Regions from separate parts of the Vibrio sp. YMD68 genome, predicted to be linked through region 1. Evidence: predicted binding sites of a transcription regulator. Region 1 holds the regulator's gene; each other region holds the start of a gene.
What was found. The regulator CRP, encoded in region 1, controls carbon source genes, mostly activating them, when cyclic AMP is high. The targets are predictions, from matches to a motif close to TGTGANNNNNNTCACA.

Region 2: a site for CRP is predicted at 1,461-1,476, ahead of QF117_RS08115 (CTP synthase). Genes of this name have one in related genera too.
Region 3: a site for CRP is predicted at 813-828, ahead of QF117_RS11130 (ROK family protein). Genes of this name have one in related genera too.

The regions. Positions count from the first base shown of each region.
Region 1 covers NZ_CP124614.1:240,978-243,258, forward strand. The annotation lists gene QF117_RS07035 (DUF1338 domain-containing protein) at 1-489, shown strand, start outside; gene crp (cAMP-activated global transcriptional regulator CRP) at 651-1,283, opposite strand; gene QF117_RS07045 (phosphoribulokinase) at 1,546-2,281, opposite strand, start outside.
Region 2 covers NZ_CP124614.1:440,588-442,868, reverse strand. The annotation lists gene QF117_RS08115 (CTP synthase) at 1-1,376, opposite strand, end outside; gene mazG (nucleoside triphosphate pyrophosphohydrolase) at 1,584-2,281, opposite strand, start outside.
Region 3 covers NZ_CP124614.1:1,068,276-1,070,556, forward strand. The annotation lists gene pyk (pyruvate kinase) at 1-640, opposite strand, end outside; gene QF117_RS11130 (ROK family protein) at 904-2,121, shown strand; gene QF117_RS11135 (chemotaxis protein CheV) at 2,245-2,281, shown strand, end outside.

The sequences.
Region 1 (2,281 bases):
TGCTCAAGTGAGCTACAACAGATCGTTGCTAAGCTTGTTGAGCAATTGGATCCTAGTAAGCTGAAAGGTCATGAATTCTTGTTCGGTGGCCGGCTTTGGGATCTAAGTGATACCGATTACCAAACATTGGCCAGCGAGAGTGAATATGCAGCATGGCTAGCGGCCCATGGCTATGGAGCCAATCACTTCACTGTGAGTGTGAATCAACTCAATCAATTTTCAGAAGTGAAAGACGTCAACGATCATCTTCGTCAATCGGGTTTTAAGATAAATGAATCGGGTGGCGAAGTGAAAGGCTCACCAGATGTGCTGCTTGAGCAGTCTTCGACGATGGCCGATAAGGTCGAGGTGACATTTAGCGAGGGCAAGAAAACGATACCAGGTGGCTTTTATGAGTTTGCCAAGCGTTATCCGATGGCAAATGGTGAACTTTATACGGGTTTTGTTGCGGCTTCAGCCGATAAGATTTTTGAAAGCACTGATAGCTGATAACTCAATGCACAAAGTATTGATAGCCAAAAGTATTGATAGTCAAAAGTACTGATAGCCAATAGAACCGTTTTTCGTTTTGATTAGCCGTAGACATAAAAAAGCCACCCACATTGCTGAGGGTGGCTTTCTGATTTTTATCAATTTCTAATCATTAGAAATTAACGAGTTCCGTATACAACGATAGTTTTACCGTGTGCAGAAATTAGGTTCTGTTCTTCTAGCATCTTTAAGATACGACCAACGGTCTCACGAGAACAGCCAACGATTTGACCAATCTCTTGACGAGTGATCTTAATCTGCATGCCGTCAGGGTGAGTCATTGCATCAGGTTGTTTTGCTAGGTTAAGCAGCGTTTGTGCAATACGGCCAGTCACATCTAGGAAGGCTAAATCACCCACTTTTTGGCTTGTCACTTGTAGACGGTTAGCCATTTGTGATGAAAGACGCATTAGAATGTCTGGGTTAACTTGGATAAGTTGACGGAATTTCTTGAAAGAAATCTCAGCAACTTCACAAGGAGATTTAGCACGAACCCATGCAGTACGCTCTTGATCTTCTTCAAACAAGCCTAGCTCGCCAATAAAATCACCTTGGTTTAGGTAAGAAAGAATCATTTCCTTACCTTCTTCATCCTTGATCAGTACCGCTACAGAGCCTTTAACGATGTAGTACAACGTTTCGGCTTTTTCGCCGGCGTGAATCAGCGTGCTTTTTGAAGGGTACTTATGAATATGACAGTGTGAAAGAAACCACTCTAGTGTTGGATCTGTTTGAGGTTTACCTAAAACCATAATATCTCACTTCCTCTGAAGGTGTGCTTGTCGCTTTCCGCGGTGTGCTTGTCGCTTTCCATACAGTCAGCTAGCCTAAAATAAGCCTGCTTAGGATAAGAGCACGTTATTCATGCTGCAAGCTATCTAGTATCTCGGTTAAGAATAGTATCCTTTTTTACTTCAAATTTCTTGATTTTAATCGCTTCTATACGCGGTTATTTTACGCAAAAATGTGCACATGATCACGGTATGAAAAGTAATCGACTTCTTTGATGAGAGTTTATCCAATTTTCCCGGTTTCGATCAGCTGCTGCAGGATTGGTCTTGCAATCAGTTCCATCGCAAAGCTCATCTTCCCACCTGGTACCACCAATGTATTATGTCGTGACATGAAAGAGCCATCAATCATAGCGAGGAGGTATGGGAAGTCGACATTCTTTATGCCACGTAAGCGAATAACGACAAAGCTTTCATCCAGACTAGGGATGCCTTTTGCGTTAAGTGGGTTTGATGTATCAACCGTAGGAACACGCTGAAAGTTAATATGAGTGCGAGAAAACTGAGGGGTAATATAATTGAGGTAATCATCCATAGATCGAACAATCGAATCCATGACGGCTTCGCGTGAGTGGCCACGGTCTCGTGTGTCTCGAACAAACTTTTGAATCCACTCTAAGTTAACAATCGGAACCATGCCTATGAGTAGATCAACATGTTGGGCAACATTGACATCCCCGTCGACAACGCCACCATGCAGCCCTTCGTAAAACAGCACATCTGAGTCTTGAGGTAAATCTTGCCACGGTGTGAAGGTGCCGGGCATTTGATTGTAAGGGACCGCTTCATCGAAGGTATGAAGATAACGTCGTACCTGCCCAGTTCCTTCGTTACCGTAAGTACGGAAAAATTCCTCTAGGGTAGGAAAGTCGTTGGCCAGCGGACCAAAGTAACTGATGTGTTTACCTTGTTCTCTGGATTTTCGGATCTCCACATCCATTTCTGGTCGAGTGAAGCGG
Region 2 (2,281 bases), 200 kb from region 1:
CCGTAAAGTTCATAAGCTTTCGTGCCTTTCGCAAGGTGACAAAGCTGTGAACCAAGACGCATAGTACCACCTAGATCTGAAGTTTCAGTACGTTCTTCAACTTTACCTTCACCATCAACCCATTCAGTGATCAATCCTACTACAGGGTACTTCGTCTCTTTGTTAAATTCTGTTGAATGCGCACCTTCAAGACCTGCAACATTACGTGCATACTCGATAAGGGCCACTTGCATACCAAGACAGATACCAAGATAAGGTACTTTGTTTTCACGAGCGTATTGAGCCGCTAAAATCTTGCCTTCAATACCACGGTCACCAAAGCCACCAGGAACTAAAATAGCATCAAGACCTTCTAGAGTTTCAAAACCTTTCGACTCTACATCTTGTGAGTCTACATATTTAATGGTCACACTTAATCGGTTTTTCAAGCCTGCATGTTTTAATGCTTCGTTCACTGACTTGTAGGCATCAGGAAGCTCGATGTATTTACCCACCATGCCGATAGTCACTTCGGCTGTTGGATTGGCTTCCTCATAAATAACTTGTTCCCATTCAGAAAGATCCGCTTCAGGCGCATCAATACCAAAGCGTTGACACACTAGGTCATCAGTACCTTGAGCTTTAATTAACTGTGGGATTTTGTAGATTGAATCTACGTCTTTCATTGAGATAACCGCTTTTTCTTGTACGTTACAGAAAAGAGCAATTTTCTTACGTTCGTTTGCAGGGATAACACGGTCGCTACGACAAACCAAAATATCAGGTTGGATACCGATAGACAGAAGTTCTTTCACTGAGTGCTGTGTTGGTTTGGTTTTCACTTCACCTGCGGCAGCTAGGTAAGGAACTAACGTTAGGTGCATAAACATTGCACGCTCACGACCAAGTTCAACCGCTAGCTGACGGATAGCTTCCATGAATGGTAGAGATTCGATATCACCGACTGTTCCACCCACTTCAACGATAGCTATATCGTGGCCTTCAGAGCCGGCAATGACGCGGTCTTTGATGGCATTAGTGATGTGTGGGATAACCTGAATCGTTGCACCTAGGTAGTCACCGCGGCGTTCTTTGCGTAGAACGTCTGCGTAAACACGACCGGCTGTGAAGTTGTTGCGCTTAGTCATCTTGGTACGAATGAAACGCTCGTAGTGACCAAGGTCAAGGTCAGTTTCAGCGCCATCTTCGGTAACGAACACTTCACCATGCTGAGTTGGGCTCATCGTGCCCGGATCAACGTTGATGTAAGGGTCAAGCTTCATCATGGTCACTTTAAGGCCACGAGCTTCTAAAATAGCAGCCAAAGATGCTGCTGCAATACCTTTACCTAGAGAGGATACAACCCCGCCAGTAACAAAAATGTAATTTGTCGTCATGTTTAACCTGAAATTGGTTGAATGAGGGAAATGGACTACTTCTGGACGGGGTATAAATATACCAGAAGCCCCTTATCGCCACAACGTGAAATCTATCACACTGTGGTTTTTTATTTTTTGCTCCAAATCAAATTGTTTAACCACTTTTAAGTTAGTCAATATTCAAAATGAGTCAACTTTTAACCACTAGTAAACAGAAAATACGGTTTACTTTTGATTCTTCTTCAACTTTTCCAAGCGCTTAACTTCATCCCACATCGCATCGAGTTGCTTCAAATTGAAATCCGTTAACGTCTTGCTTTTTTGATTGACCAGCCCTTCAATCTGCTGAAAACGGCGGGTGAATTTAAGGTTTGCTTTGCTTAATGCCGACTCAGGGTTTTGCCCCAAATGACGAGAAAGATTCACAACCGCAAAGAGCAAATCACCCAGTTCACTTTCTACTCGTTCTGCATCGACTTCGACTTGCAGCGCTTCTTCCATGACCTCTTCAATCTCTTCATGGACCTTTTCGACAACAGGCCCTAACGTGTCCCAGTCAAAACCAAATTGAGCACATTTTTTCTGTATTTTAATCGCACGAGGAAGAGCTGGTAGCGAGTTAGGGATAGCGTCCAAAATGCTGTCCCATTGCGGGTGATCATCACCGTCGAGGTTCTTCGCTCTATCTAGATTCTTGGCCGCTTTCTCTTTCGCTTTCTCTTTCGCTTTTTCAATCTCCCAATTGGCGTTGATCGCTTCTTCGCTGTCAAATTGAACGTCTGAAAATACATGTGGGTGACGACGAGTGAGCTTTTCATTCACCGTTTCCACCACATCTGAAAAATCAAACAGCGCTTGTTCTTTTGCTATTTGACTATAGAAAATCACTTGAAACAGAAGATCACCCAATTCTTCTTTTAAAT
Region 3 (2,281 bases), 830 kb from region 1:
CATCTCTTGCTAAGCGTCTCGCATAGTTCATATCTTCCCCATTTCTCGGGAACGAAACGGCTAAATAGTCCACTTTAAGCTCAGCGGCGAGAAGAATATCTCTCTTATCTTTTTCGGTTAATGCGTCTGCGGAAAGGCCACCCCCTTTCTTATTGATGCCTTTGTTATTTGAAAGCTGCCCACCAATCGTGACGATAGTGTGGACTCTGTTTCCTTCCACCGAGACAACCTCTAGCTGAACTCGACCATCATCCAGAAGTAAAATGTCATTGGCTACCACATCATTGGGCAGTTCTTTGTAATCTAGGCCTACGGCGTCCTGGTCGCCCTCACCAGGGCCAAGGTCGCTATCTAGAGTAAATCGATCGCCTGGGTTGAGTGTTATTTTTCCCTCTTTGAACGTTGAGACACGAATTTTAGGCCCTTGCAAATCGCCTAACACGGCGATGTGTATTCCCAATTTTGCGGCGATTTCGCGTACTTTTGCCGCTCGATTTTTGTGGTCTTCGGCCGTGCCATGGGAAAAATTCATTCTGACAACATTGGCACCGGCTTTGATTATTTCGAGGAGGTTATCGCCTTTATCGGTAGAAGGGCCAAGGGTCGTTACAATCTTTGTTCTTCGTGTTGCTGAGGTCATCCTGTTCTCCTAAACATTCCATTGCTTTTCTAAGTATATGCAGTGTGGGTAATTTGGTGAGGTGAATCATTGATATTTCAACATTGATCAGATAATTACTTTGCGACTGGAAAAAAATGCGGGTGAATAATCCTTAACAATTCGACACCTTCCGCAAAGATGGGTTTTTCTCCGTGATACCTGTCACGGCATACTATCAAAGCACTTCACAATTACTTCGCAAAGTAAAAAAATTAATATGTTGCTGATTTTTGGAGTACATCATGTACATGGCTCAACCCGGTCACATTGATCATATTAAGCAGGTCAACGCTGGTCGTGTCTATAAACTCATAGACCAAAATGGTCCTATTTCTCGAATTGATCTTTCGAAGAAGAGTTCACTTGCGCCTGCAAGTATCACTAAAATTACTCGTGAGTTAATAGAGTCTCATCTGATTCATGAAACGACGGTTCAGGAATCAACCAGTCGAGGTCGCCCTGCGGTTGGCTTGCAAGTGAATAATCAAGGCTGGCAGTTTTTGTCGATGCGTTTAGGCCGCGGTTATTTGACCATTGCGCTTCATGAGCTCGGTGGTGATGTTCTAATCGATACCAAAATTGACATTCACGAACTCGATCAAGACGATGTCTTAGCGCGTTTATTGCATGAAATTGATGAATTTTTTCAAACGTATTCAGAGCAGCTTGATAGAGTGACCAGTATTGCGATTACCTTGCCAGGGCTGGTTAATTCGGAAGACGGTATCGTACTGCAAATGCCGCACTACAATGTGCAGAACTTGGCGTTGGGGCCTGAAATTTATAAAGCGACTGGGCTACCTGTTTTCGTCGCTAACGATACCCGAGCCTGGGCTTTGGCCGAAAAACTGTTTGGCCACTCACAAGACAATGATAATTCAGTGCTTATCTCTATTCACCATGGGTTAGGTGCGGGCATTATTCTAGACGGTCGAGTGCTGCAAGGTCGTCATGGAAACATTGGCGAATTGGGTCATATTCAAATCGACCCTAACGGAAAGCGATGCCATTGTGGTAATCGTGGCTGCCTTGAGACGGTTGCCAGCTCTCAAGCGATTCGAGAAGAGGTGGCAAGGCGCATCGATAACGGTGAAGCTTCGGAATTAAGTGCACTTGAAGAAATGACCATTGAATCGATTTGCGCTGCCGCCGCTAATGGCGACCCTTTAGCCGTTGATGTTATAGAGAAACTTGGCCGTTATTTGGGGGGAGCAATCGCGATTGTGATCAATCTCTTCAACCCAGAAAAAATCTTGATTGGTGGTGTTATTAACCAAGCAAAAGATGTGCTCTATCCGGCGGTGTTAACGTGCATCAAAGAGCAGAGTCTTCCAGTGTATCATCAAGATTTAGAGCTGGTGGAGTCGCGCTTTTATAAACAAGCAACGATGCCGGGCGCTGCGCTGATTAAACAGGCGCTTTTTGATGGTCTACTTTTAATGAAAGTCATTGAAGGTTAACAAGACTTATCTACAATATTGATAATAAACCCATGTGACATGACGTTATATGGGTTTTATTTTCTGTCTAAGCCCCATACTATGGACTATGTTATTTATAGACCAGTAATCCTGAGAGTATGTATGTCTGGAGTTCTAAATACCGTTGATCAGAGAACCA